4 regions of the Rhodococcus sp. NPDC056743 genome follow, and region 4 is predicted to be linked to each of the others. Evidence: riboswitches for the same ligand, from Rfam matches in the RefSeq annotation. Region 4 holds a riboswitch; each other region holds the start of a gene.
The links. A riboswitch is a leader RNA that binds a small molecule or an ion and turns the genes downstream of it on or off. The one in region 4 is predicted to bind cobalamin.

Region 1: another riboswitch for cobalamin. It lies ahead of ACFRFQ_RS10560 (CbtB domain-containing protein); the one in region 4 lies ahead of cobN (cobaltochelatase subunit CobN).
Region 2: another riboswitch for cobalamin. It lies ahead of ACFRFQ_RS25660 (ABC transporter substrate-binding protein); the one in region 4 lies ahead of cobN (cobaltochelatase subunit CobN).
Region 3: another riboswitch for cobalamin. It lies ahead of metE (5-methyltetrahydropteroyltriglutamate--homocysteine S-methyltransferase); the one in region 4 lies ahead of cobN (cobaltochelatase subunit CobN).

What each region holds. Positions count from the first base shown of each region.
Region 1 is NZ_JBHTZI010000004.1:109,941-117,447, reverse strand. Features, by position in the region: gene ACFRFQ_RS10580 (LuxR C-terminal-related transcriptional regulator) at 1-2,255, shown strand, start outside; gene ACFRFQ_RS10575 (HIT family protein) at 2,325-2,741, shown strand; gene ACFRFQ_RS10570 (alpha/beta fold hydrolase) at 2,732-3,469, opposite strand; gene mhuD (mycobilin-forming heme oxygenase MhuD) at 3,514-3,822, shown strand; cobalamin riboswitch at 3,876-4,011, shown strand; gene ACFRFQ_RS10560 (CbtB domain-containing protein) at 4,043-4,237, shown strand; gene ACFRFQ_RS10555 (CbtA family protein) at 4,228-4,992, shown strand; gene ACFRFQ_RS10550 (NAD(P)-binding domain-containing protein) at 5,052-6,899, opposite strand; gene ACFRFQ_RS10545 (MarR family winged helix-turn-helix transcriptional regulator) at 7,003-7,458, opposite strand.
Region 2 is NZ_JBHTZI010000011.1:273,613-281,119, forward strand. Features, by position in the region: gene ACFRFQ_RS25640 (Gfo/Idh/MocA family protein) at 1-1,011, shown strand, start outside; gene ACFRFQ_RS25645 (FAD-dependent oxidoreductase) at 1,008-2,735, shown strand; gene ACFRFQ_RS25650 (sugar phosphate isomerase/epimerase family protein) at 2,732-3,535, shown strand; gene ACFRFQ_RS25655 (3-deoxy-7-phosphoheptulonate synthase) at 3,588-4,676, opposite strand; cobalamin riboswitch at 4,912-5,044, shown strand; gene ACFRFQ_RS25660 (ABC transporter substrate-binding protein) at 5,088-6,134, shown strand; gene ACFRFQ_RS25665 (FecCD family ABC transporter permease) at 6,131-7,171, shown strand; gene ACFRFQ_RS25670 (ABC transporter ATP-binding protein) at 7,168-7,507, shown strand, end outside.
Region 3 is NZ_JBHTZI010000011.1:285,906-293,412, forward strand. Features, by position in the region: gene ACFRFQ_RS25695 (DMT family transporter) at 1-276, shown strand, start outside; gene ACFRFQ_RS25700 (ABC transporter ATP-binding protein) at 322-1,260, shown strand; gene ACFRFQ_RS25705 (ABC transporter permease) at 1,260-2,033, shown strand; gene ACFRFQ_RS25710 (sensor histidine kinase) at 2,034-3,158, shown strand; gene ACFRFQ_RS25715 (response regulator) at 3,155-3,763, shown strand; gene ACFRFQ_RS25720 (helix-turn-helix domain-containing protein) at 3,980-4,414, shown strand; cobalamin riboswitch at 4,522-4,723, shown strand; gene metE (5-methyltetrahydropteroyltriglutamate--homocysteine S-methyltransferase) at 4,858-7,122, shown strand; gene ACFRFQ_RS25730 (MarR family winged helix-turn-helix transcriptional regulator) at 7,240-7,507, shown strand, end outside.
Region 4 is NZ_JBHTZI010000003.1:446,607-454,113, reverse strand. Features, by position in the region: gene cobJ (precorrin-3B C(17)-methyltransferase) at 1-1,021, opposite strand, end outside; gene ACFRFQ_RS09340 (precorrin-8X methylmutase) at 1,018-1,644, opposite strand; gene cobG (precorrin-3B synthase) at 1,664-2,806, opposite strand; cobalamin riboswitch at 2,841-2,989, shown strand; gene cobN (cobaltochelatase subunit CobN) at 3,028-6,648, shown strand; gene ACFRFQ_RS09325 (hypothetical protein) at 6,688-7,497, shown strand; gene ACFRFQ_RS09320 (GMC oxidoreductase) at 7,504-7,507, opposite strand, start outside.

The DNA of each region.
Region 1 (7,507 bases), on a different contig from region 4:
ATCCGGTTCTCCTGGTACTGATTCGGCCGGATCTCATCTCGAATCTCGATCTCGAAGATCAACTTGTCGAACTGGTGACCCGTTGCCACCAGTTGGACATAGTCGTGACGTTGTCGGGACTCTCCCTGTTCGCCGAGCCGTACTTCCTCGAAATAGATCATGAACTGATCCGCGCCGAGGAACTACTCTTCAGTTCGGTCGACACCACCAACCTTCTGACGCTCGCCGCGGCGAACCCACTTCCCGGCGACGCCGACAAGATCATCACTATGACCGGCGGTCTACCCGCTCTCGTACGCTCCGCAATCAAGGTCGTCAAAGCGCTTCCCGCACAGAATGATCGAGAGCAACTCCTCGAACGGAACCTGCAACACGCGGTCGACGACTACACCCGGCGCACGATCCTCGACAACACAGACATCGCCGACCATCGCAACTTCCTCGTCTCCTGCTCGACTGCACGAACCATCGACGTGAGCACGGCAGCCCACCTTTCCACACCGCCCGAACCCCACGATCGGATTCGTGAACGCCTACTGGCGCTGGAGTCGGCCGGGATACTCTCGCGCACCGAGACCGGAGCCGACGGAACCTGGGAACTTCCATCGGCAGTTCGCATGTCACTGATGGCAACTCAGCCACAGCTCGGCCTTGATTCGACACGGCAATTGTCATCACTGGCGCACTTTCGGCTCGATTCCGGCCACCACGCGTCGGCATTGAAGTACGCTACCGAAAGCCGCGATTGGGAACTTGCCATCAGCATTATCGAAAACCACTGGATTGCAATGCTTTCCGAAAGTTTCGACACCGTACGCCGCTCATTGCAACAGATCCCGGCCGCAGCGGCGAAGACGAGTTCGGTCGCATTGGCCGGGCGTGATCTGTTCACAATGCATCCGGGTGAGAACCCCAAGCCCATCACCTCACTGCCGCGCTCAGCCGAAGAACTTCGAGCGATCGGAGCAAGCCGAGACGCACGAGACGTCCTCAATGTCGGCTGCGTTCACTCGATCATGCTGCGCGTCGCCGGAAACTACGGACTGGCAGCCGAAACGACCCGCCGCCTGGCTCAGATCAGCAGAAGCGCTCTCGAGACCAACCCCGACGACGTCAGCCCACAACTCCCGGTGATGCGTGTGCAATGGGGAATCACGTTTCAACTGAGCGGACAGTTCGCAGAATCCACCACCGAGATGCGCATGGCGTACTGGGGCGGTGAATCGCAGAACATCGACTTCATCGCCCGCAATGCCGCGGGAGGTGTGGCAATGAACTGGGCGATCGTCGGGGAACCTACCTTGTCCCAGGGATGGTCGCGGCTCGAGCGCAAGCATCCGAATACATTTGGGTGGCTCCACTCGATGGTGCGAACGCCAGGCCTGATCGCCCGCGCGTTGACTGCACTCTGCACCCTCGACCTCGACGACGCACATGAGGCCGTCGCAGCCCTCGGAGAACCCAACGCCAACGACGAACTGTGGGCATTTGTTCTCTACACGCACTGCCAGTACGCACTCGCCTGCCGGGAAGAAGCAACGGCTATCGCATTGCTGCGCAAAGCAATTTCCGACAACCCTACAAAGTTGAAACCCGGTTCGTTTGCGCTACCGTTGTTGCGCTCCACCAAAATCGATCTCGCCCTCGCACTCGGGGACGGAAACTTGGCAATGTCTTTGTCCTCGTCCATCACCGAACCAGCCGCCAACCCCTGGACGCTGGTTTCCGTCGCTCGCCTGTATCAACGGGCTGGTCAGAACGAGTCCGCTATCGCTCTGTGCCACCAATTCGATTGGGCGGCTCAGTCGTACCCACGTCCGCAGATGGAAGCCCTCCTGATTCAAGCCGTCGCGCATTCTCGGGGGGACGAGCCGCGTCGCGCCGCCGAGGCCTGGTCCAATGCGTGCAGCATCGCTGACCAGACCGGCAATCTGCGATCGTTCTCGACCATCTCTCTACGCGATGTCGAGCACCTCGAATCCCTCGCAGACACCGGATCGAGCGCGCTCGCCCGATTTCTGAAACTTGCTCCAGGCGAGATGTTTCCGCACGAATTGAACCTGGTCACTCTGACTGAGAGAGAAAGACAGGTCCTTGATCTGATCGCATCCAACGCCAGTGTGACCGAGATGGCACACGCACTCTTCACCTCCGTCAACACGGTCAAGACGCAGGTACGCACGCTGTACCGAAAACTCGAGGTCCACAATCGACGCGAAGCACTCGCGCGTGCCCGGGAGCTACGTCTACTCTGATCCGTCTGCTTGGATCCGACCGCTTCGATCCGTCCGCTTTGATTCACTGTCGCGATACATTCTGTAGTCATGAGCCATACCTGCGTCTTCTGCAACATCATCACGGCAGACGAGCCCGCCATTCGTGTCTTCGAAACCGAAACCGTCCTCGCCTTTCTCGACGCGCGCCCGGTCAGCCGCGGACACACCCTTGTCGTGCCCAAACGCCACGCCACCGACTTGGGGGGACTCGAAAACCACGAGGGCGCAGAGATGTTCCGGGTTGGCACACTCATCGCCGGCGCGCTACGGCGGTGCGACATCGCCGCAGACGGCGTCAACATTCTGGTCAACGACGGCCGCGCCGCCGGTCAAACCGTCTTTCACTCACATCTGCACGTCGTGCCGCGGCACAGCGGGGACAAAGCCAAATTTGCGGCCGGACTCCTGGCGAGGCGGGCCGTCGAACTCGAGGAAGTGGGAGCGTCGATCCGTAGTCAACTCTGATCAACGAGGAACGCAGTCACCTCGTCGCGGTACCGCTCCGGCTGATCGTCGTGGACAAGGTGACCGGCGTCGGCAATACGCACATACCGAGTCCCCGGACGCTCTGCCATGTCGAGCATCTGGCCTTGCGGGGTAATCGTGAACTCACCCTCGATGAGCAGGGCGGGCACCTTGATCGCTCCCCACTGATCCCAGAAATGTCGTGTGCCCCATTCTTCCGAGATATCGCGGAAGGTCGACACGTCGCCGTGCAGGTACCACCCGTCGTCGCGGCGGTCGAAGGAATCCAGAAAGTATTGTCCCGCAACCGGACCGAAAAACTCCTTCACGGCGTCCTCGGTGACAAACGGCCTCGGCCACGACGACACCATCTGAGCCCAGTTCTCCGCAGTGCGCCCGCGGAAATCCGGTGCCATGTCCTCGAGAACCAACGCGCGCACTCGGTCCGGATGTGCGGCGGCAAAACACCACGCGTGAAGGGCACCCATCGAGTGACCGATCACAATCATCGGCGCGTCGATCCCTGCCACAGCCGACGCAAGGTCCTCGACAAATGCCTCGGTCGTCAATTCTGCGGGCGCCGGGCGTCCGTGACCGGCCGCGTCGAACGTGTAGACATGGCCGAACTCCCGAAGCCAGGGCACGTGCCGTCGCCACGTCCTGGCACTGCCCATGAGGCCGTGCAACAGCAGAATCGGCCGGCCGGTACCACCTTCGTCATGCAACACGAATGTCACCGTACGCGGTGGAGCGGCGCGGTAATGTCGGCTACATGGCAGTCGTGAAGATCAATGCAATCGAAATCCCCGAGGGCGCCGGCCCCGAACTGGAAAAGCGCTTCGCAGCACGCGCTCATGCCGTGGAGAACTCTCCCGGATTCCTCGGATTCCAGCTCCTGCGCCCCACCGCCGGCGAGAACCGCTACTTCGTGGTCACGCAGTGGGAAACCGAAGAGGCGTTCGCCGACTGGCGTGACGGCCCGGCCCGCGCAGCGCACTCCGGTGAGCGCGCCAAGCCCGTCGCCTCAGGTGCGTCGCTGCTCGAGTTCGAAGTAGTTCTGGACGTTCCCGCCAAGAGTTGACCCACGATCGTGAAGGATTCTGTTCGGTACGCGAACAAAATCCTTCACGATTTTTGTGTGTTCACTGCTAAAGTGCGCTCTGTACACGCGATGGTCGACAGGAATCCGGTGAAAGCCCGGAGCGGTCGCGCCACTGTAATTCGAGGTGAACCACCTCGACAGCCAGACACTTCGGCCATCGCATTTGACCTAGGGGACGCGAAAATCCCAGGAGGCTTCGATGGCACTGGCCTACTCTCCCGACTCGTCGATCGATTCGACTCGTCTCGCCTTCTTCGCCGCAGCTGTTCTGCTGTTCGCGATGCTGGCTCTCTACCTGGTCGGATTCGACCAGGGCGCAATCTCACGCACTGGCATGTACATGCATGAGCTGATGCACGACGGACGCCACTTGATGGGCCTCCCGTGCCACTAGTCGACAATTTCACGAAGCTTCTGATTCGTGGCTTGTTGGCTGGTTTGATCGCGGGCATCCTTGCCGGCGGAGTTGCATTTGTGTTGGGTGAACCGCATGTCAACGCTGCCATCGCGATCGAAGAAGCCAACAGTGCTGCCGGCGAAACTGCCGGGCACTCCCACGGCGACGAAGAAGCCCCACTTGTCAGTCGTGACGGTCAACGCGCCGGCCTCTTCCTCGCGACGTCGCTCGCGGGCTTGGCCCTCGGCGCCATCTTCGCTGTGGTCGCCAACTACGCGCGGCGGATCACCGCGATGTCCGGACCGTTATTGGCGATGGCCATCGCACTGGGAGGCTGGCTCGCCATCGAGGCGGTGCCGTTCTTCAAGTACCCGGCCAATCCACCGGCCGTCGGCGATCCAGACACGATCAACCAGCGAACCTTGCTGTGGCTCGCGACCGTGATCCTCGGACTGCTGGCCGTCACCGCCGCCGCTGCCGCGGCAAAAGCTGTATCCGCCCACGAGTTCCTCAGTGTGCGCGTCGCCGCTCCGGTCGCCGCGTTCCTCGTGATCGTCGTGATCGGCTATGTCTCACTGCCCACGATCAACGAAGTGGGCGACGATTTCCCAGCGACTCTGTTGTGGGAATTCCGTCTCTCGTCCCTCGCTACACAGGCAACCTTGTGGCTTGTACTCGGATTGGCGTTTGCCTTTCTCACCGAGCGCGCGACCAGGGATGCCGACGTCGCGAAAAAGTTCGCCCTTCGCTGAACCTGCTGTGCGCCTTTATTAACCGCGGGCGGTTAACGAAGGCGCACAGCAGTAGTTTTTCAGCTCAGATGATGCACTTCCTGCAATCCGTACACCGGCGTCGGAATGCCCTCGTAGCGCGCCTTCAACTGCAGCGCGAGGTACAGCGAGTAGTGGCGCGACTGATGCAGATTGCCGCCGTGGAACCAGAGCGCTTCCTGCTGCGTCGGCTTCCACATGTTGCGCTGCTCGCCCTCCCACGGTCCCGGATCCTTGGTCGTGTTCGAGCCGAGCCCCCACACCTTGCCCACCTTGTCGGCAGTGTCCTGACCGATCAGATCGGCCACCCAACCGTTCATCGAGCCGTAGCCGGTTGCGTAAACCACCACGTCGGCCGGCAGTTCCGTACCGTCTTCGAGGATGACACTGGTCTCGGTGAGCTCACGAATGTTGCCGTGCGCGAGCTTGATGTCTCCGTTGGCAACCAGTTCTGCCGCGCCGACGTCGATGTAGTAACCCGAGCCGCGTCGTAGGTACTTCATGAACAGGCCCGAACCGTCGTCGCCCCAGTCGTGCTCGAAGCCTGCCTTCTCGAGGCGATCGTAGAAGTCCTTGTCACGCTCGCGGATTGCGTCGTACACCGGGATCTGGAACTCGTGCATGATCCGGTACGGCAGCGAACCGAACGTGAGGTCCGCCTTGTGCGTCGTCATACCTGCGGCGAGGGCGCGTTCCGAATACAGATCGCCCAAGCCCAGATCCATCAACGAATCCGACTTCACGATGTGCGTCGAGCTGCGCTGCACCATCGTGACGTCGATGCCGTTCTCCCACAGAGCGCCGCAGATATCGTGCGAAGAGTTGTTGGCCCCGATGACCACGACCTTCTTACCGATGTACTGATCCGGACCGGGGTGCTTGCTCGAGTGGTGCTGATCGCCGAGGAACTTGTCCTGCCCGGGGAACGTCGGAACGTTTGCCTTGCCGGACATACCGGTCGCCATCACCAACTGCTTGGGACGCAACGTCAGCTTCTCGCCGTTTCGATTGACCTCGACGGTCCATTCCTGGGCCTTCTCGTCGAACGACGCGGAGGTGCAGGTGGTGGAACTCCAGTACGGAACCTCCATGACCTTCGTGTACATCTCGAGCCAGTCGCCGATCTTGTCCTTCGGCGCGAACACCGGCCAGTTGTCGGGGAACGGCATGTACGGCAGGTGGTCGTACCAAACCGGATCGTGCAGGCACAGTGACTTGTAGCGTCCGCGCCACTGGTCGCCCGGCCGCTCGTGGCTGTCGATCACGATGGCCGGAACACCGAGCTGCCGCATCCGGGCACCGAGCGCGATTCCGCCCTGGCCGCCGCCGACGATCACGACGTAAGGCTGCGTGGTGTAACCGAGTTCGCGGTCCTCGATCTCCTTCTGCTCGGCCCACGTCACGCGGTTCGGATCTGCCCCGTGCTTCGCTCCGCGCGGCCGGCGAGTGCCCTTTCCCTCTTCGTGCCCCTTCAATTCCTGCAGCGACGTCAGCAGGGTCCAGGCGACAGGCTGGCCGAGCTCGTCCTTGAGACGAAGGTGCCCGTGCGCACGCCCGGTTGCAGTCTCGAATTCGATCCAGGCCGAAGTGACACCGTCAGCTTCGTCCGGTGTCTCGGTGGTCCGGAACCCTGAAGGATCGGTGTCATCGAGACGCTCGGAGAGCATGTCGGCAATCTGCTCGCGGCCTTCGACGGTCTTGATGTTCCAGGTGAACGACACCAGGTCTCGCCAGAAACTGTCGAGGGCGAATTTGCCTGCAACACGCTCGATGTCACGAGCCGCGAGTGCCGACTCGAAATCCGCCAGCCAGGCGTCGACGCGCTCCTGGGGTGTTACAGCCGTCGCGCTTTCCGGGGCTGCAACTGCGGAATCGATGGTTTGCGTCATCACTTCTCCTTCTTTCGGAATGTGATACACAGCACATCGCATCAGTGGTCCTGGTCACAAGCGTTGCAACCAGTTGCAATCGAAGTACGCGATGAAAGTCGCGCTACGTTCGTGGCCAGGGGCGCCCGGAAAACCTCTCGACATCGGAATTGAATTTCCGGAGCCACATCGCAAAAGTCGCAACGTCCTCGGGTTCCCAATCAGCCAGAACCTGATCCAGCCCGTCCACGTTTCTCGCCCGGTCCGCACGGAGTCGGCGCATCCCCTCGTCCGTGATGCGGAACTTTCGCGCCATGCCGCCATCTGGATCGGAAATACGTTGCACCAGTCCGGAATTCACCATCGCCGATGTCTGTCGGCTGAGCGTCGACGTATCCAGCCCGAAAGCCTCACCGAGTTCACCGAGCGACATCGGGCCCTGCATGTCGATGCGACTGAGCAAGGTGTAGGCACTGCGATCGAGTTGATTGCGACCGTATGTGTACTGCGGCGGCTGAAGGCCGACGTATCGCCCGAGCAACATGGTTTCGAACTCGATCAAATGCGTGGGCTTGTCCATGCCGTCCTTCTACCGATCCATTCTCGATCCGAGCACCGAATCTCGACCA
Region 2 (7,507 bases), on a different contig from region 4:
GTAATCGGCTGCTGCGACCCCGATCTCGGACGCGCCCAGGAATTCGCGGCACTCCACGAGATTCCCACAGCTGTACGTTCCGTTGACGAACTGCTTGCTCTCGGCCTCGACGCCTGCACTGTCTGCACGCCGCACCCGGTACACGAAGAGGTTGTCGTGGCCGCTGCCGAAGCTGGTGTTCATGTGTTGTGCGAGAAGCCCATCGCGGTGGATGTTGCTGCGGCCGACCGCATGATCGAGGCCGCGGATCGAGCCGGTATCACCTTCGGAGTCCTCTTCCAACGCCGCTTCTGGCCGGCAGCGCGTCGTATCCGCGACGCCATCGACGACGGCCGGATCGGACTACCCACGCTCGGTGAGGCGTCAGTGATTCTGCATCGCCCGCCGCACTACTACTCCGCCGACGCGTGGCGTGGACGGTGGGACACCGACGGCGGCGGTGTCCTCATGACTCAGGCCGTGCACCAGATCGACATGCTGGCCTGGTTCATGGGCGAAGCCGTCTCGGTCAGTGGCTTCATCCGCACCCATACTCACGGTGACCACATCGAGACGGAGGACAGCGCGTCGGCTGTGATTTCATTTGCCTCAGGTGGTACCGCAACCGTTACTGCAACAACGGGTGCCAATCACAACCTGGGTAACCGCGTCACGGTGATCGGGCGCTCCGGTGCCATCGCCAGTGTCCTCGAGTTTCCCGAAGGACACGAGGGTGTCAACGAAATCTGGACCGTGCCGGGCGAAGTGGAGTTCCAGTCGCCGTACTCCGCGGACGTCGACGCGAATCTTGATGTGGGCGCGGTCAATGCGGCACTGACCGACTTCCACACATTGCAGGTGCAGGACTTCGCCGACGCCGTCCTGACCGGGCGCGAACCCGCCGTCACCGGACGCGACGCCCGCGCGTCGCTTGCCATCATCGCCGCAATCTACGAATCGTCACGAACCGGGAAGGTTGTCGAACTGTCGTCGACGCCGACCCTCGCAACAACTGCCAAGGAGCAGAAATGAGCAGCAGTTCCCCCCTCACCTACGACGTGGTTGTCGTGGGCTCCGGCGCAGGCGGGCTTTCCACAGCAATTGCCGCAGCAGATGGCGGCGCGTCCGTCCTCGTGGTCGAGAAGGCCGACACCTGCGGCGGCGCAACGGCATGGTCGGGCGGGTGGATGTGGACTCCGCGCAACATGTTTGCCATCGCCGACGGGGTTGTCGAAGATCGATCCGCTCCCCGTACCTACCTGGAGAACCGACTCGGCGACAACTTCGACGCCGCCAAAGTGGATGCACTCCTCGACGGCGCACCGGAGATGGTCGAGTTCTTCGAACGCAAGACCGCACTGAAGTTCGTTCCCGGAACCAAGATCGCCGACATTCACGGCGACACACCGGGTGCCGGCACCGGTCACCGGTCCGTCGGACCGAAACCGGTGAGTCTGCGAAAGCTCGGACCAGATGTTGCGGCGCTACTGCGTCGACAGTTGTACGAGACGTCATTCCTCGGAATGGGCATCATGGCCGGACCCGACTTGCAGGCGTTCCTGCACTCGACTCGGTCACCGAAAGCCTTTGTGCACTGCGGTGTACGTGTCACCAAGCACATGTTCGACCTCGCCACCAAGCGTCGTGGTCAGCAACTCGTCAACGGTACCGCCCTGGTCGGCATGATGCTGCGTTCAGCCCTCGATCTGGGCGTCGAGTTTCGGGTGAACACGTCCGCGACCGCGTTGCAGACCGATGACGACGGCCGCGTTGTCGGCGTCCGCCTCGAAGGTCCGGACGGCGCGTACTCGGTGACTGCCAATCGCGGTGTCGTTCTTGCAACGGGCGGCTTTGCACAGGACATCGACCGCCGACGTGAACTGTTCCCGCGCACCCCCACCGGCAACGAGCACTGGTCACTCACCCCGAAGACAACCACCGGCGACGGCATCACCCTCGGCGAATCCGTGGGCGGACGACTCGACCGCACGCTCGCCTCCCCCGTCGCGTACTGCCCCGTCTCCATCGTTCGTTACCGCAACGGCAAGGAAGGTGTATTCCCGCACATTCTGGACCGCGGAAAGCCCGGTGTCATCGGAGTTCTCGCCGACGGCAAGCGGTTTGTCAACGAAGCACTCGGCTACCACGACTACACGCTCGCGATGGTCGAGCAGGTTCCCGAGGGCGAAGAGGTGTGCTCGTGGTTGATCGCCGATCAGCAGTACGTGCGCTACCTCCCACTCGGTATGGCGAAGCCACTGCCGATCCCGATCCAGCCGTACCTACGCTCGGGATACCTCACACGTGGGCGCACGGTTCGGGAACTGGCCGAGAAGATCGGTGTTGATCCGGCGCAGTTGGAGAAGACCGTCTCGACCTTCAACACCGGAGCCCGCAGTGGCGAAGACCCCGAGTTCGGTCGCGGCACAACACCGTTCAACCGAGGATCCGGTGATACCGCCAATCCCTGGCCGAACCCGTCGCTGGCACCCCTGCAGAAAGGCCCGTACTACGCGGTGAAAGTTGTACCGGGTAGCTTCGGCACCTTCGCCGGACTGGTCACCGACTCGTCGTCGCAGGTGCTCGACGACAACGACCGCCCCATCGAAGGACTGCTCGCTGTCGGCGTCGATCAGGCCAGCGTGATGGGTGGGCACTACCCGTCCGGCGGCATCAACCTCGGCCCGGCCATGACGTTCGGTTACCTGGCCGGCCGGGAACTGGCCGGCGCCAAGACAGTTGGAGCGCACGTATGACACTCTTACTCGGGCTGGCAGCCCTCACCGTGCTCGATACCGCGCCGATGCAGCACGTCGACTTGGCCGAAAAGCACGGCTTCGACACCATCGGCATCCGGTTGATGCCCGCGGCACCGGGTACTACTGCTTACCCCCTGCACGAGGACAAGCAGGGGTTGAACGAACTGGTGCGTCGACTGGATGATTCACCGGTCGAGGTATTCGATCTCGAAATCATCCGTCTTGCAGCCGACTTCGATCCCGCCGACTACGTTCCGCTCCTCGAGGCGGGAGCACAGCTCGGCGCCAAGGCCGTTCTGGTCGGCGGCGACGACCGCGACCGCGTTCGTCTCACGGACTCCTATGCCCGCCTCGCGGAACTGTGCGCGAACTACGGCATCGTCGCCTCCCTCGAGTTCATGCCGTGGACCGCTGTGCCCGATGCGCGGGCCGCGATCGAGATCGTCTCGGCCGCAGACGGTCCCGCTCGAAGCGTTCTCGTCGACGCATTGCACACCGACCGCTCGGCAACAACGCTCGAGGATCTCGAGTCGATCCCGCGCGAATGGTTGCACTACGCCCAGATGTGCGACGGTTCGACGCCCACTCCCGAGGACGACGCAGAACTGATCCGTCACGCCCGCGAGGAGCGTCTGGTGCCCGGCACCGGAGGCATCGCCCTAGCCGACATCTGGTCGACTTTGCCTGCCGGTCTGCCGGTCAGCATCGAATTGCCCAACGAACCGCTGCGCCGCGCCGTCGGCACGGATGCCTGGCTGGAACGCCTGGTCACGGCCACGCGAGAGGTTCTGGCGTAAACCTGCTGTGCGCCTTTGTTAACCGCCCGCGGTTAACAAAGGCGCACAGTTGCTAGCCGCGCCGAGCCGCAACAGCCTGTGCCAAACGATCCAACTGCGCTGCCGTGGTGGCCCAGTCGATGCACGCGTCGGTGATGGACTGACCGTAGGTGAGCTCGTCCGCCTTGCCCAAGGTCAGGTCCTGACGGCCGGCCTCGATGAAGCTTTCCAGCATGACGCCGGCGATTCCCTGCTCACCTGCGGCGAGACGAGCTGCGATGTCGTCGAGCACGATCACCTGACGCTCGTGATCCTTGCTGCTGTTGCCGTGGCTCGCGTCGATGACCACGCGCTCGGGCAGGTTCGACTTACGCAAGCGGGCAAGGGTATCCGCGACGGTCTCGGCGTCGTAGTTCGGTCCGTCGCTGCCGCCGCGAAGAATGACGTGGCAATCGGGGTTACCGGCGGTGCGGATCAAGGCAGCCTGACCGTCAAGGTCGGTTCCGGGGAACACGTGGCTTGCGGCAGCGGCGCGGGTACCGTCGACGGCTACCTGCACATCACCCTCGGTGGAGTTCTTGATTCCGACAGGCATGGACAGTGCACTGCACAGCTGGCGATGCACCTGGCTCGCAGCGGTCCGAGCGCCGATTGCGCCGTAGCTGACCAGGTCCGCAATGTACTGCGGCATGATCGGGTCGAGGAACTCACAGCCGACCGGCAGGCCGAGGCTCGACACGTCGAGCAGCAGCTTGCGTCCGATGCCCAGACCGGTGTTGACGTCGTAGGTGCCGTCGAGATGCGGATCGTTGAGCAGGCCCTTCCAACCCAGCGTGGTGCGCGGCTTTTCGAAGTAGACACGCATGACGATGTGCAGGTCGTCCCGCAGTTCTTCGGCCTTGGCAGCCAACCGGCGGGCGTAGTCCATCGCGGCTTCGGGGTCGTGCACCGAGCACGGTCCGACAACAACGATGAGACGATCGTCCGTGCCGTTCAGGATGTTGACAGTATCGGCGCGGCCGCTGCGCACAGTGGCGGAGGCGACCTCGTCGGGAGCGTGCTGGGCGCGCACAGTCGCCGGCGATACGAGCGGACTGATACTCACAGTGCGCTGATCGTCGAGGCTGTCCGCTGTGGCTGTGGTGTCGATGGTGACAGTCATGGGGTTTCGGTTTCCTGTTCTCAGGCCGACCCCAGAGATGAAATGAACTCCAGCGAGCCGGTCTGTAATCCGGCTCTTGGGTGGAGGTTGTCAGCGCGTGGTTACGCCGGCAGGCCCACCCGGGGCCGGCCTGCTAAACCAGAAATAGACGCGCTGCATGACGGCCACGATACCTCGAGTGCCGAGGTGGTCAATTCCACCCCTGGCGTTCGCGGGGAGAAACAAGCGTCTCGGTATGGTTGACGTGGCCGTTAGTGCGGCCACGATCGGCGAGGGAACCTGGTGCAAGTCCAGGGCTGACGCGCAACGGTGACGAACCTTCTTCAGGGATCGAAGTCCGGATACTCGCTGATCGAGCACGGCGAATTCTCGGCTCCGCGAATCGAGCCCTGAGCAAGGAGTTCCCTCTTCATGCGTTTTACGCGCTTCACGTCAGTAGTAGTTGCCACGTCGGCTCTCGCTTTGGGCCTGGCCGGCTGCGGCGCCTCCGACGACTCCGTCACCGCGAGTGACGCGACATCGTCGAACTACCCGCTCACCATCGACAACTGTGGTCGACAAGTCACTGTCGACGCACCACCGACACGTGCGGCGTCCCTCAACCAGGGCTCCACGGAGATTCTGCTGTCCCTCGGTCTCGCTGACCGCATGGTCGGCACCGCGACGTGGACGGACCCCGTTCGCGAGAACCTCGCAGCCGACAACGATCGAGTCCCCCGTCTTGCCGACAACAAGCCGTCGTTCGAGGTTGTCCTCGACACGGAACCCGATTTCGTGTCGGCCTCGTTTGCGTCCACGATCGCCGAGGGCGGCGTCGCGAGCCGGGATCAGTTCGCCGCGCTCGGCGTGCCCACGTACCTTTCGCCCACCGACAACGGTTGCGACGGCAAGGTGTCCTCGGCATCGAACGCGGACGGCGCACGAACCGAACCGTTGACGATCGAGACGGTGTATCAAGAGGTCCGGGATCTGGCAGCGATTTTCGACGTACGCGAGAGAGGCGAGCAATTTGTCGCCGAACTCCAGGCTCGATTCGCTGCAGCGTCCGACGCCGTCGACGCGTCCGGAGTCTCACTCGCGTTCTGGTTTGCCGACACCATGACGCCGTACATGGCGGGATGCTGTGGCTCGTCCGGAATTATCACGGAATCCGTCGGCGCGACGAATGTCTTTGCCGATACGACGGACGAATGGCCCCAGGTCAGCTGGGAAACCATCCTCGATCTCAACCCCACCGCCCTGGTTCTCGCGGACCTGAGTCGACGCAGCATCGACGGCGACGCACTGGCCAGCAAGATCGCTTTCCTCGAATCCAACCCTGTCACCTCGCGTCTGCAGGCTGTCCAGGACAAGAAGTACATCGTCGTCAACGGCGCTGATCTCAACCCTTCGATCCGCACGATCGACGGCGTCGAGAAGACCGCCACTGCACTGCGAGACTGGGGCTTGGCCAATTGAGCACGCGCACTGCGCGTCTCGAATCCCGATCAACTCTGGGATTTCTGTTCCTGACCGGCCTCGTGGTTCTCGGGTTCTCGATCGCGCTGGCGATAACGATCGGCCCGGCCAATCTGTCGGTTCGCGACGTGTACGCCGTGGTGCTCGAACATTGGGGTGTCGGGTCGTCCGGCGTCAGCCGGATCAAGGACGGCATTGTCTGGGAATTGCGGCTTCCCAGAACACTGTTGGCTGCGGTGTGCGGAGCGGGGCTCGCGTTGTGCGGCGTCATCATGCAGTCGCTGCTCCGTAATCCGCTGGCCGATCCCTTTGTTCTCGGGATCTCGTCCGGGGCATCCACCGGCGCGGTGATGGTGGCAGTGCTCGGCATCGGCGGCGGCGTTATCTCGCTGTCCGCCGGTGCATTTGCCGGGGCCGTCGTATCGTTCGGCCTGGTGATGCTGCTTGCGGCGGGCGCCGGCGGCGGCACGTCGCGGGTGGTCTTGGCGGGTGTTGCCGGCACACAACTGTTCTCGGCACTCACGTCGTTCATCGTCATTTCCTCCGCCGACGCCGAGCAGACTCGTGGCGTCCTGTTCTGGCTGCTCGGTTCGTTGGCCGGCGCCGGCTGGACGGACGTCGCAGTGTGCGGCGTGGTGGTTGCCGGTGGAATCCTTGTGTGTCTCGCTCAAGCTCCGGCGTTGGACGCCTTCACTTTCGGCAACAACGCCGCAGCGACACTCGGTATCCCCGTCCAGCGCGTTCGACTACTCCTCCTCACCATCACCGCGTTGATCACTGCCGCACTTGTCAGCGCTGCCGGGGCGATAGGTTTTGTAGGACTGGTACTTCCGCACGCAGCCCGTTTTCTGGTCGGTTCGCGGCACAGTCGATTGCTCCCCGCAACGGCGCTGATCGGTGCGATCTTCATGGTGTGGGTTGATGCCATCGCACGCACAGTGTTTGCGCCCCAGGAGATTCCGGTCGGCGTGGTGACCGCCCTGATCGGCGTTCCGGCGTTTGCGGTCATCCTGTTCCGAATGAGGAGAAGCGCATGAGCCTCGCAGCGCACGACATAGTCTGGCATCGCGGAAAGAACCTGATCCTCGACCACGTAAGCGTCGCTGCACAACCGGGTGACACTATCGGGATCCTCGGACCCAACGGGTCAGGAAAGTCGTCGCTCATCAGCATCCTGGCTGGAGTTACCTCTCCTGATTCCGGCGAAGTGACGCTGAGCGGCACCGGCATCAGCAGCGTTCCCCGACGCGCAGTCGCCCGCAAGATCGCAGTGGTCGATCAGCACGCCCACACCGAAGTCGACATCAGTGTGCTCGACGTCGTCCGGCTCGGCCGCATTCCGCACCGCACGCTGTTCGGTTCCGGGGAGGAAG
Region 3 (7,507 bases), on a different contig from region 4:
ATCGCCTATCTCACCGGCATCGCCGCGATCACGTTGCTGGGACCGACAATCGGGTCTCTCGTAGCCCTGACCGAGGTGTTGTGCGCCGTGATCGCAGCCTGGATCTTGGTCGGAGAGTCCATCACCGTCACCCAAAGCATCGGCGCCGCAGCGATCATCGCCGGTCTGGTACTTGCACGCCTCGGCCAAACGACACCGAAACCGGCAACTACCGAACCTGTAACTGCCCAAGCTGTAACTACCCAAGCAATGACAAATGTCATGGCAGAAGAATGACGGATCGACGAGGGTTCGCCTGCCGGAAAGCGGCAGATTCTAGGTATGACCTCAGCACAGGCACTGCATCCACCCCTTGACGGACGAGCACACGACGCCATTCGACTGACCGGACTTCACAAGCGCTTCGGCGACGTGGGTGCCGTCAACGGCATCGACCTGGGCATCCGGCCCGGTGAAATAGTTGCGTTTCTCGGCCCGAACGGCGCCGGCAAGACAACAACGATCGACATGATTCTCGGCCTGTCGAGGCCGACGGCGGGTGACGTGAGCGTTTTCGGGATGGCGCCGCGCGCAGCGATAGCCCGCGGGCTTGTCTCAGCGGTCATGCAGACCGGCGGGCTTCTCAGAGAACTGACCGTAGCCGAGACCGTGCAACTGACAGCGAGTCTGTACGTTCGTCCTCGCCCCGTCGACGAAGTCCTGCGCCGCGCCGGAATCCTCGACATCTCGGACCGACTCGTCAGCAAGTGCTCCGGCGGACAGCAGCAGCGCCTGAGATTTGCGATGGCCCTCCTGTCGGACCCACGCCTTCTCATCCTCGACGAGCCCACAACCGGCATGGATGTCGAAGGGCGCCGGGACTTCTGGTCGGCCATCCGATCCGATGCGGACCAAGGTCGCACCGTGCTTTTTGCGACGCACTATCTCGAAGAAGCGGATGTGTACGCCGACCGCATCATTCTGGTCCGACAAGGAACAATCGTGGCCGACGGAACCACCGCCGAGGTCAAGGCAATGGCGTCCGGGCGAACCCTGCACGCGAGAGTTCCCGGCCTGACCGACGAACTTCTGCGTGCGATACCGCACTCGGACGCCGTAGAACTGCGCGGCGAGGCATTGACGGTGCACTCGGGCAACACCGATGCCGTCGCTCGGTTTCTCCTGACCAACACGGCGGCGCGCGATCTCGAAATCGTCTCGCGCGGACTCGAAGACGCATTCATCGCACTCACGTCGAACAAGTCGGAAGGACACAAGTGATGACCACTTCGACCGCACGAACCGTCGTACCACTGGGCGGATTCAACACGACCTTGCTGCGTTTGGAACTGCGTCGTCTGACCCGCAATCGGCGCACGATGCTCTTCACGCTTGTCATGCCGGTGGTCTTCTACCTGGTGTTCGGGTTGGGACAGAACGACGACGCTCACGACATCGGACACGGCAACGTCGCGGCGTACATCATGATCAGCATGGCGTTGTACGGCGCCATGCTCGCCACCACCAGTGGCGGTGCGATGGTGTCGATCGAGCGCGCATCCGGATGGAGCCGGCAACTTCGGCTGACACCGTTGACTCCGGTCGCCTACATTGCCGTCAAGCTGATCATGGCAATGCTGCTCGGTCTCGCGTCGATCCTCGTCGTCTACGTTGTCGGCTCGTTCACCTCCGCCCAGATGGACGGATTACTGTGGTTCACAACGGCATTGATCGCCTGGTTGGGATCGTCGATCTTCGCGGCCTTCGGCTTGTTCATGGGATACCTGCTGCCGAGTGAGAACGTCATGCAACTGCTCGGTCCCGGACTCGCACTGCTCGCGTTCGGCGGCGGTCTCTTCGTACCGCTCCAGGACGGTTCGGTGTGGGCGACCATCGCTCAATTCACTCCGATGTTCGGTATCAACGCGCTGGCTCACGCGCCGCTGACCGGCAATAGCATCCACTGGACGTGGATCGTCAATATTGTGGTGTGGTTCGCCGCCTTCGCCGCCGGAGCGATCTGGCGGTTCCAACGAGATACGGAGCGTGTGTAGTTGTCGGAGACCACCCGCCCGAGCGATTCCGTCGCGGTGCCGCGACGGAATCGTTTCGGCATTCTGTTTGCCGCCGTGTGGATGGTTTTTCTCGGTGGTCCACTCATCGAAGGATGGAACCTTCGCGGCGAATTGCGAGGCTGGGTAGGGGTTCTCGCGACGATAACCTTCAGCGCCCTCTACCTCTATACCTTTGCCCGCGTACAGCAGCGCCGTCTCACGCTCAGCGCGGAACCGACAGTTCGCCGCGCGGTACTCACGTTGGCCGGTCTGACCGCACTCGCGGCTGTGATCATCATCAGCGTCGGCCCGACCGGTCTCGCAACTGCCCCCTACCTCGCGGTCACAGCAGTGACACTCCTTCCGACCGTGGCCGGTGGCATTCTCACCCTGACTTTTGCGGCTTCCGTGGAAATCGTCAGCGTCAGCGCCGGATGGGGAAACTATTCCGGCCTGTCACTGGGAGTGTGCGCCGCCGCGTTTGCGACACGGGGCGTCATGTCCCTCATCAGACGCAATATTGCAATGGCCCACGAACGAGAAGAACAGGAACAGCGGGCCGTCGTGGAGGAACGCGCACGAATGGCGCGCGATCTCCATGACATCCTCGGACACTCACTCACTGTCATCACCGTCAAAGCCGAACTGGCCAACCGATTGCTGGACGTCGACATCGAGCGAGCCCGCAGCGAACTCGACGATCTCGAACGACTTTCCCGAGACGCGTTAGCCGATGTGCGCTCTGCCGTGGACGGATTTCGAACCATCTCGCTTCCTGTCGAGATCGCCCGCGCCCGGGAGGCTCTGCGTGCTGCGGGCATCGAAGATCGTGCCCCGAACAGTACCGAGATGGTCCCGCGCCACTTGCGTGAGTTGTTTGCGTGGACCGTCCGGGAAGGTGTCACCAACGTCGTACGTCACAGCGCCGCAACACAATGCACCATCACCATCGATGAGAAGAGCGTCGAGATCGCGGATGACGGCATCTGCGGCGAGGATACGACGATCGGCAACGGGTTGACCGGACTGCGTGAACGCGCCGCAGCAGCGGGAGCCCGTCTGACCATCAACGCCGCCGCGCAACACGGCTTTTCACTGCAGGTCCACGAACAGGAGAACACGTGAGTATCCGGCTACTACTTGCCGACGACCAGGCATTGGTCCGCGGCGCCCTTGCCGCACTCCTCGATCTCGAAACCGATCTGAGCGTGGTCGCAGAAGTCGGCCGAGGAGACGAGGTTGTTGCGGCAGCGATGGAACACCGCCCCGATGTTGCGCTCCTGGACGTCGAGATGCCGGGACTGGACGGGATTGCCGCCACGTCGGCGTTGCTCGAAGTGCTCCCACAGACCCGGGTACTCATCGTGACAACCTTCGGGCGGCCGGGGTTTCTTCGCAAGGCGATGCATGCCGGGGCCACGGGTTTTGTCGTCAAGGACACCCCGGCACGGCAACTCGCCGACGCGGTACGACGCGTCCACGCCGGATTACGCGTCGTAGATCCCACACTGGCGGCAGACAGCCTCGTCAGCGGCGAATCTCCGCTGACCGATCGCGAAACCGAAGTATTGCGCGCCGCGAAGGCCGGCGCGCCCGTCGCAGCTATCGCGGCCGAACTCTTCCTCTCAGCTGGCACCGTTCGCAATCACCTGTCGTCTGCGATGGGGAAGACCGGTGGTGCAACCCGCGGAGAATCCGCTCGAATTGCCGAAGCCAATGGTTGGTTGTGAGGAGAACAGGGTCCCCACATCGAGTCCCGTTTCCGGCAATTCCGTCGCAATGAGCGTCAATCCCGCTCACGCCTGCAGTTCGAACCGAAATATTCACGTATCCTGTTATCTGATTCCACAGGAACACTGTGCGGAACCAACTAACGGAGTGTCCACCTATCTGTGGTTATTTCCTAGTTATCAACTGGTGGACGGGTAAACACGGGGGGAAGGCTCATGGCGCAGAGATTCAGCCAACGATTGAATGCGCTCTTCGAGTCCGCCCCCAATCACGTCACCAACGCCATGGTTGTGCGCAGCATGACCGAAGACGGTTGCCGCATCTCGACTCCCTACTTGTCACAACTCCGCACGGGCGTCCGAACCAACCCGTCACCCGAAGTTGTCGCCGCCCTCGCACGCTTCTTCGAAGTGACTCCGGACTATTTTTTCAACCCAGACCAAGAGGTGCCATTTCTCGCAAGCGGCGATTCCGATCACCTGCTGCTCGCCCAGCTTCACAACGATCGCCTACGCAACCTCACGTCTCGGGTCGTCGACCTCTCCCCAGCCTCACAGGCATTGCTGGTCGAAATGGCAGAGAACCTCCGATCATCGGAGAATCTTCCCCGCGTACCTCCCGACTCGAACTCGTACTCGTGGCGCGCCTAGCCCAGGCATACAGGCACTCCTTTTCCTGCTCTGACGCTCGTGACCCTATGCTGAGCAATGCAGCTGGTTCGCCCGGCGCGGTCATGAGGAGCCCCGAAGACCGTTCCTGGCGTCGAAGCTCCGTCAGCTCAGGCTGACGGAGTGAGAGGGAACCCGGTGAAAATCCGGGACTGTCCCGCAGCGGTAAGCAGGAACGACCGCCGTCTACATGCACTGGGCAACTTGTCTGGGAAGCGACGGCCAGTAGGTTCGATCACCTCGATCGAGAGCCCGCGAGTCCGAAGACCTGCCGACTGTGTCGGGCACGCCGTGCCCGACGGTCCACCGCCTCGTGGAATGGGCGCGTAGATCTCGAGAAGTGGTCGCACGTTTGATGCGGCCTCATGAGGTGTACCCGTCTGCCGGCAGTGGCCATCAGTGCATTGGCAATCTGGAGAAACTCCGTGACAACTACATTCACCGCGACCGTGCTGGGCTCTCCGCGCATCGGTCCTCATCGCGAACTCAAGCGGGCAATCGAAAGCTACTGGGCGGGGCGTATCGACGCCGACGCCTTGGCGCGAGTAGCCCGTGACCTCCGTCGGCAGGGCTTGGCCGACCTCCGTGACCAGGGCCTCGACTCCGTCCCGATCAACACCTTTTCTTTCTACGACCAGATGCTCGACACGGCAGTGCTTCTCGGAGCGTTGCCGGAACGGGTCGCGTCCGTCGCCGATCCGTTGGACCGCTATTTTGCGGCCGCACGCGGCACCGACACCATCGCCCCGCTCGAGATGACCAAGTGGTTCGACACCAATTACCACTACCTGGTCCCCGAGATCTCACTGTCCACGACGTTCTCACTCGATGCCTCGAAGGTGCTCGGCGAACTGGCGGAAGCCCTCGCCGACGGAATCCCCGCTCGCCCCGTTGTCATCGGACCCGTCACGTTCCTGCTGCTCTCGAAGGCAGTCGGAAACGACGAGCCGCTGCTCCCTCGACTGGGCGAACTGATTCCGCTGTACGGCGACCTTCTCGGCAAGCTCGCCGACGCCGGGGCCGCCTGGGTCCAGATCGACGAACCCGCGCTCGTCGGTGACCGCACCGCCGAGGAGATCGAAGCCGCACGCTCCGTCTACGAACAGCTCTCGTCGCTGCCGAATCGACCGGCAATCCTGCTGGCGTCGTATTTCGGATCATTGGGCGACGCACTTCCGGCCCTGGCGTCCACTGGCGTCGACGGTGTGGCGATCGACCTTGTCGCAGGACATGATTCGATCGGTTCCGTCCCCGAACTCGCCCGGAAACTTGTTGTCGCCGGAGTTGTCGACGGCCGCAACATCTGGCGAACCGACCTGGATTCGGCGCTGTCCTCGCTGGGCGCTCTGCTCGGCAGCGTCGACACTCTTGCCGTCTCGACGTCGTGCTCGCTCCTGCACGTTCCGTACTCGCTCTCTCGAGAACCGGATCTGGACAAGGCGCTGCGCTCCTGGCTCGCTTTCGGCGCCGAGAAGGTACGGGAAGTGGTCACACTTGCTACCGCACTGAATCACGGACGTGAATCCGTCGAAGACGAATTCGGTCTGGCCCGCGCCGCCGCGTCGACTCGCCGGGACGACAAGCGTCTCAACGACGCGACCCTGCGTGGGCGCCTTGACGCCGTGCTGAATTCGGCGACCAACCGAGCCCCGGCATCAGAACGTCGCAAGGCACAGGCCGAATTGCTGTCGCTCCCTCCGCTTCCCACCACCACTATCGGTTCGTATCCGCAGACATCCAAGATCCGGGTGGCACGCGCGGCACTGCGCACGGGCGAGATCGACGCAGACGAATACATCTCCCGCATGCGCGCCGAGATCGCGGATGTGGTTGCGCTGCAGGAAAAGTTGGACCTGGATGTGCTCGTACACGGCGAGCCCGAGCGCAACGACATGGTCCAGTACTTCGCCGAGCAACTCGACGGGTTCTTCGCGACCGCACACGGCTGGGTTCAGTCGTACGGAACGCGCTGTGTGCGTCCGCCGATCCTGTACGGCGACGTCTCGCGCCCGAAGCCGATGACCGTCGACTGGATCACCTACGCGCAGTCCCTGACCGACAAGCCTGTCAAGGGGATGCTCACGGGACCGGTCACGATTCTGGCGTGGTCGTTCGTGCGTGACGATCAGCCACTTGCCGACTCCGCCAATCAGGTTGCTCTGGCGATCCGGGACGAGACGATCGACCTGCAGGCCGCCGGCATCGGCATCATCCAGGTCGACGAGCCCGCTCTGCGCGAGCTTCTTCCGCTGCGTGCGGCCGACCAACCGGCGTACCTGGACTGGTCGGTCGGGTCGTTCCGACTGGCAACGTCGGGCGTCGCGGATTCCACGGCGATCCATACCCATCTCTGCTATTCGGAGTTCGGTGCCGTGATCGGCGCGATCGCAGGCCTGGATGCCGATGTCACCTCGATCGAAGCCGCCCGCTCGCACATGGAGGTTCTCGATGACCTCAGCGCCGTCGGATTCGACCTGGGTGTCGGCCCGGGCGTGTACGACATCCACTCGCCTCGCGTGCCTGGCGTCGACGAGATAGCAGATTCTCTCCGCGAAGCACTCACGGCGGTCCCGGTGGAACGGCTGTGGGTCAACCCGGACTGCGGCTTGAAGACGCGCGGCCCGGTCGAGGTCGAGGCCTCGTTGCGCAACCTCGTCGAGGCAGCAAAGCTGGTACGAGCGGAACTGTAGGGCTGTGCCCCCGGTGCGTCTTTCTGGTACTGCGCACTACCAGAAAGACGCACCGGGGTGTGCCTTTTTAGTCAAATCATGTACTAACAGACCGGCTTCTCGCGCTAGAGTGACGCCATGGAAGCCGCAGCAGAAGAAACTCAGGGAACAGCCGGAGAACTCAACTTTTGGTCGTTCATCGAGTTGGCGAACAAACGACTGTCCGACGAGCACGGCTTTCGCCACCATCTCGCCACCGAGGTTCTCCTGACACTCAACCGCGCATCCAACGTGGTCACCTACGATCTCGAGTCCTCGATCCACCGGCCACGCGGCTGGTCGTGGTCATCTTTTCGCCTGATGTTCGTCACCTGGCTAGCCGGGCCGATCGAGCCGAAAGCCGCGG
Region 4 (7,507 bases):
CGAGAACCGCTGCAGCCATCGCAAATACGCCGGGATCGCCGGATGAGACGACGGCCACGCGGGCACCGTTCTTCGCGAGATCGAGGGCCATCGCCGCCCGCTCTGCTTCGACGCGATTGTCGCTGGAATGGCGGCGCTGTCCGGGCCGGGTCGGCACGCGGTCGACGTACGGGCCGTATCCCACGAGGTCTGTGGCCAGTGAAAGTTCATGCGCCACTTCGGGTGTGGTCCACGCGGTGTCACCGGGCCCGAGGCCGACGACAACAACCTCACCTGCAATGTCTTCGCGCGGGCTGGCGTTGTTCGACGGGCTCGGAACTATGGCGATGGAGAAGTACGGAACGCTGTCCGGATCGACATCGGCGGCAGCATCGACGCGCTGGCGTGGTGTGCTGGCCCGCTCGACGTAGTGCGCTTCGCCGAGTCGGCCGGCGTCCTCGAGGGAGCGAAGGACGGGTGGGAAGGTGCGGCCCAACTTGAGGATCGCTGCGGCGTCGGTTTCCTTGAGTCGTCGAGTGAGCTCGGCCTGCGGCAGCGTCCCGGGCAGGATGGTGAGGATCTCATCGCCTTCTACCAGGGGTTTTCCGAGTGCGGCCGACGCGGCGCTGACGGAGGTGACACCGGGGATGACCTCGGCCTCGAAGCGATCCGCCAGGCGTTTGTGCATGTGCATGTACGAGCTGTAGAACAGTGGGTCGCCTGCGGCGAGTAGCGCAACGGTGCGTCCGGCGGCCAAGTGGACGGCCAACCTCTCGGCTGCGGCTTCGTAGAATTCGTCCATCGCACCCTGATACCCACCCGGATGGTCGACGGTTTCAGTCGTGACCGGGTACACGAGGTGTTCCTCGATCTGGCCGTCGCGCATGTACGGAGCGGCAACCCCGCGGGAGATGCTCTTGCCGTGCCGCGCGGAATGGAATGCGATGACGTCGGCCTCACCGATCACGCGAGCGGCTTTGACGGTCACCAACTCGGGATCGCCGGGTCCGATGCCGACTCCCCACAACTTGCCTTCGCTCATTCTTGTTCGCTCGCAATCGCATTGACGACAGCCGCAGTGACGGCACTACCGCCGCGTCGGCCTCGCAGTATCAAATGTTCTATGCCGCTAGGATGTTCGATCAGCGCTTCCTTGGATTCGGCGGATCCGATGAATCCCACGGGTCCGCCGACGATAGCAGCAGGCCGCGGACCGCCTGCTTCGATCAGGTTCAGGAGATGGAACAGAGCGGTCGGCGCATTGCCGATCGCGACCACGGCGCCTTCGAGTTTCGGCCCCCACAACTCGACAGCGGCAGCAGAGCGCGTGTTGTCGATTGTCTTCGCCAGCAACGGAACCTGAGGATCGCGCAGTGTGCAGACCACTTCGTTGTCGGCGGGTAGACGTGTACGGGTGATGCCGGCGGCGACCATGTTCGCGTCACAGAAGATCGGTGCACCCGCCCGCAGAGCAGCTCTGGCGACGGTGACGACGTTCGGTGTGAACGCGATGTCGTCGACCAGGTCTACCTGACCGCTCGCATGGATCATCCGCACAACAGCTTGTGAGACATCCGCCGGAAAACGGCTCAGGTCGGCTTCGGCCCGAATTGTGGCAAAGGACTGGCGATAGATTTCTGCGCCGTCACGGATGTACTCGATCATGGGGCACAGGATAGAGGCATCACTGATCGGTCGGATTCACCCGGTAACCGTCAGTCGTCGCAATCACGTCGGCTACTTTCGCGCGGGGGCGCCCGCAGGAACGATCACAGCCGGCCCAGTGCTGCCGGCCTTCGATGGGCAGTGAATCCTGCTCGACGGCGTCGATGGCGTCGGCCCGGACGTCGGCGAGCGACTTCTCGCAACCGGGGCTTCCGGTGCAGGCGCTGACGTCGAGCCACGGCGAATTCTCGTCGAAGATCAAGCCCATCGGAGCGAGAACCCGCACCACCTGCTCGGCTGCGCCTTCGTCCAAATCGAAGATCATGATCGAGCGCCACGGCGTCACGACCACGGGTTTTTCGATGGCAGCGAGGAATTCGGCGAGCCGGGCGTCGAGGAGCCCGAAGCGGAGTCCACCGCCCAATGCGACGGTTCCGTCGTGTTGTTCGAGCCACCCGATGGACGGCCCTGCGTCCGGGGCCAGATCGACGGCACCGGAAAATTCGGCTGCCAGGCCAAGGTGGTCGATGGTTCGAGCGACTCCGTCCGGGACCTCCGCCAAGCGCCAGTGCTTGTCGCGAAGACTCAGGAATGCGTGGGCAGCGTCCAGGAGCAACGGCACAGCGTCGTCGACGTGGACCAGGTGGTTCGTGCGATTCCCGGCCAGGACGAGCGAGTGTTCGGATTCGCTGTGCGCGTGCAGTCCGAAGTCGCCGTGCAGACCGCTGATGTCGCCGCGACCGTCGTCGAGTGTGAAGAGTGTTCGTCCAGGTAGCTGTGCCAATGCGGGGTCCGCCTGCACCGCTAGGTCAAGATGGTGAACCAGTTCACGTACGTCGGCAACACCCCCGATCCGGCCGGAGAGCGGCGACGCCAGAATGTTGCGAACTCGTTCGTGCGTTGCCGAGGGAAGCAAACCAGCGGCCGCGATCCGTTCGGCAAATACCTGGGGGTCCTTGACCGCTCGGAGCTGGATATTTCCGCGCGAGGTGAGTTCCATCTGCCCGTTGCCCACGTCACGCGCAGCCTCGGCGAGTGCCTGCAACTGATGCGGGGCCAAAGCGCCGCCGGGGAGGCGCACACGAGCCAACGGGCCGTCAGCGGCCTGATGAACCTGCAGCGCTCCAGGGCACGCGTCTGGCTGAAAACGGTCTGTGGACATGGGTCAAGGGTACGACCGTGCAGAGCGCGGACCCACGACCGGTAGCATCACGGTCAACCAGTGACAGCAGGTGAGGAAACCGGTGAGATTCCGGTGCGGTCGCGCCACTGTGAGTGTGTACACGCGGAACTGTTTCCGTTCGTAAACACGAGTCAGACCCTCAACTGCTGTCGATGAAAGATCTTTTTCACGGGGCGCGAAACCCCAGGAAGGTTTCACCTGTGATTCTTCTGCTCTCGACGTCCGACACCGATCTGCTGAGTGCTCGCGCAAGTCAGGACAACGGCGACGGTGTCTCGTATCGCTGGGCAAACCCCTCTCGCCTGCTGGTTTCCGAGGACCTACCGGGATTGCTCGACGGTGTCGACCTCGTGATCGTGCGCATCCTCGGCAGCCGTAGGAGCTGGGAAGACGGCCTGGACATGGTGCTGGCCAGTGGCCTGCCCGTTGTAGTGCTCGGCGGCGAACACGCACCGGATGCCGACCTCATGGAGTGCTCGACAGTCTCCCCGGGCGTGGCTGCTGAAGCGCACAACTACCTGGCCGAAGGCGGCGCGGACAACCTGGCGCAGCTGCACCACTTCCTGTCAGACACGGTGCTGCTCACCGGCCACGGCTTCGAGGCTCCGACGCGGTTGCCGTCGTGGGGAATCGCTGATTTTGCTCCCGTCATCACCGACAGCAGTGGTCCCGTTATCGCGGTTCTCTACTACCGCGCCCAGCACCTCGCCGGTAATACCCGCTACGTCCAGGCACTCTGCGACGCGATTGCCGATGCCGGCGGCACTGCGCTGCCGATCTACTGCGCGTCGTTGCGCAGCGCCGAAGCCGAATTGCTGACCACGCTCCGCCGCGCCGATGCCATGGTCGTGACGGTCCTCGCGGCCGGCGGAACCAAGCCGGCTACGGCGTCCGCGGGCGGCGACGACGAGGCCTGGGACGTGGCAGCGCTCGCCGCGTTGGATGTTCCGATTTTGCAGGGACTGTGCCTGACCAGCAGCCGCGCTACGTGGGATGCCAACGACGACGGACTGTCGCCGCTCGATGTCGCAACTCAGGTTGCGGTCCCCGAATTCGACGGACGCATCATCACGGTGCCGTTCTCGTTCAAGGAAATCGATTCCGACGGACTGTCCACGTACATGCCGGATCCGGAACGCGCAGCCCGCGTCGCCGGCATCGCGGTGCGTCACGGCAAGTTGCGTCATATCCCGACCACCGAGCGCCGTGTGGCGTTGATGCTGTCGGCATACCCGACCAAGCATGCTCGCATCGGCAATGCCGTGGGTCTCGACACACCTGCCAGCGCGATCGATCTGCTGACCGAAATGCGCAGCGCCGGTTACGACCTCGGCCCCGTCGACGGCCCGGACGCTGTTCCCGGGTTGGCCGCCAAGGATGGCGACGCGCTGATCCACGCCCTCATCGCCGCGGGTGGGCAGGATCCCGACTGGCTCACGGCCGAGCAGCTCGAGGGCAACCCGATCCGCATTTCGGCAGCGCAGTACCGCGAGTGGTTCGCCACTTTGCCTGAAGATCTGCGCGGCGGCGTCGAAGAGCATTGGGGCGAAGCGCCCGGCGAGTTGTACGTCGATCGCTCGCAGGATCCGGACGGCGAAATCGTCATCGCGGCACTGCGATTCAACAACATCGTGCTCATGGTCCAGCCGCCTCGGGGTTTCGGTGAGAAGCCTGTCGCGATCTACCACGATCCCGATCTGCCGCCGAGCCACCACTACCTCGCCGCGTACCGCTGGATCGCTGCGACCCCGGACAACGGCGGATTCGGTGCCGACGCAGTTGTTCACCTGGGCAAGCACGGCAACCTCGAATGGCTGCCAGGCAAGACACTGGGCATGTCCAGCAGTTGCGGTACCGACGCGGCGCTCGGTGACCTGCCGCTGATCTACCCCTTCCTCGTCAACGACCCGGGAGAGGGAACGCAGGCAAAGCGTCGCGCGCACGCGACGCTGGTCGATCACCTGATCCCGCCGATGGCTCGCGCCGAGAGCTATGGCGACATCTCCCGCCTCGAGCAATTGCTCGACGAGCACTCCAACATTTCCGCGCTCGACCCGTCCAAGCTGCCGGCTATCCGCCAGCAGATCTGGACGCTGATGCGTGCAGCCAAGATGGACCACGACCTCGGGCTTGCCGAGCGTCCGGAAGAAGACGTGTTCGACGACATGCTCCTGCACGTCGACGGCTGGCTGTGCGAGATCAAGGACGTTCAGATCCGCGACGGCCTGCACATTCTCGGCCGCGCACCCGAAGGTGACGCCGAGATCGAACTGGTACTCGCCATGCTGCGGGCCCGCCAGATGTGGGGCGGCGAGCAGAGCGTTCCCGGTCTTCGCGAAGCACTCGGTTTGAGCGAGGGCGGCGACGAATCGCGTAACCGCGTCGACGACATCGAGGCGAAGGCGCACGCGCTGGTCCGTGCCATGTCGGAGGCCGAGTGGAATCCCGCTGCTGCGCAAGGACTCAGCGACGATCCGACCGTCGTGAAGATTCTGCAGTTCGCAGCCACCGAGGTGGTGCCGCGTCTGCGCCAGACCTCCGGCGAGATCAAGCAGGTGCTGCACGCACTTGACGGCGGATTCATCGCGGCCGGCCCGAGTGGCTCACCGCTGCGCGGCCTGATCAACGTCCTTCCCACCGGTCGCAATTTCTACTCGGTGGATCCCAAAGCAGTTCCGTCGCGTTTGGCGTGGGAGACCGGTCAGGCAATGGCGGAGTCCCTCGCCGCCCGCTACCTGGCCGATCACGGGGAGTACCCGCGCTCGGTGGGTCTGTCGGTGTGGGGTACCGCCGCTATGCGCACCTCCGGCGACGACATCGCCGAAGTGTTTGCGCTCCTGGGTGTTCGCCCCGTCTGGGACGAAGCCAGCCGACGCGTCGTCAACCTCGAGGTTATCGATCTCGAAGAACTCGGCCGCCCGCGGATCGACGTTACGGTCCGCATCTCCGGGTTCTTCCGCGACGCGTTCCCGCATGTCCTGGCGCTACTCGACGACGCAGTGCAATTGGTCGCAGCGCTGGACGAGACGGATGAGCAGAACTACATCCGCGCCCACGCACAGGCAGATCTTGCCGAACACGGTGACGCGCGGCGTGCAACCACGCGTATTTTCGGCTCCAAGCCCGGAACCTACGGCGCTGGTCTGCTGCAACTCATCGACTCCAAGACCTGGCGCGGCGACGACGACCTCGCCGACGTCTACACCACGTGGGGCGGTTTTGCGTACGGCCGCGGCCTCGACGGAATCCCCGCCGCCGACGACATGCGCAGCGCGTACCGTCGAATCAACGTGGCGGCCAAGAACACTGACACCCGTGAGCACGACATCGCGGATTCCGACGACTACTTCCAGTACCACGGTGGCATGGTCGCAACGGTGCGTGCGCTGACCGGGAAGTCTCCTGAGGCATACATCGGCGACAGCACCCGGCCCGAATCGGTTCGCACCCGCACACTTTCGGAGGAAACGGCACGAGTGTTCCGCGCTCGCGTCGTCAATCCGCGGTGGCTCGACGCTATGCGTCGGCACGGGTACAAGGGCGCTTTCGAGATGGCCGCGACTGTCGATTATCTCTTCGGATACGACGCCACCACCAACGTTGTCGCGGACTGGATGTACGAGAAGCTTGCCGAAACGTATGTCCTGGACGAGCAGAACCAGAAGTTCATGACGCAGTCCAACCCGTGGGCACTGCACGGTATCGCCGAACGACTTCTCGAAGCTGCTGAGCGCAAGATGTGGGAGCACCCGGAGCAGAAGACGCTCGACGGGTTGCGTCAGGTGTATCTGGAAACCGAAGGTGAGCTCGAAGGGGAGTAGTTACCGACCTTTGTCGGTCCTTCGACCCATAATGGCGGAATGCCAGTTTGCACACGTTTCCGACGGGACGGCGTCCGCTGCACCAACCAGACCGAGTACGTCGACGGTTGGTGCCGCGCGGACGGGTGCGACGGATTTCTGCGGGCCGAGCAGTCGGGCGCCCCTGAATCGGTAGGTGTTCCGCACGGCACGGCCAAACACATCCGCATGTCACAAGACCTGCCGGTCGGCGACATCTCGGTCGAGGATGTCCACGACGTCCGGGTTACAGTCCGCGCTACGGACAGCTTCCGCTACCACCACGGCGGAGACGAGCGGGCAGCGGAATTCCAGCTGCGCAACATGCTCGAGGACTTCTTGTTGAAGTCTGCCCGTAAACCGTCGAGCGGTGGTTACCTGCGGCTGTCCCGCAACGGTTTCGACGTCGTGCTCTCGCCCGATCGAGGCACGATTACGGGATATTCGACTATCCACCGTGAGCGGACGTGGGAGCAGGTCAAGAGCGGGGTCAAGTCTCGATTCTCGAGCCGCAGTCGCGACGGTTCGGGAGCGTCACGCCCGGAGTTGGGTCCGCCGGTGTCGGCGGACGACTTTGCCGACACCTTCGACCCGGCTTCGGTGCATCTGACCGTGCGGGTCCGTCAGGCCTACGCCCGTCTACATATGCTGACGGCTCCCGGCGACGACGTCGACGCCATAATTCGACAGACTCTCGAGCAGTGGACCCCACGGGCTCTCGTTCGCCTCGAGGAGGGGTTGTTCGAAATCCAGGCCGATGACAATTTCTGGCTGATCTCATCCGATTGCCGGGTGTTGATCGGCGTCCGAGACCATCCGTTCAGTTCCTAGCTCGCCTCAG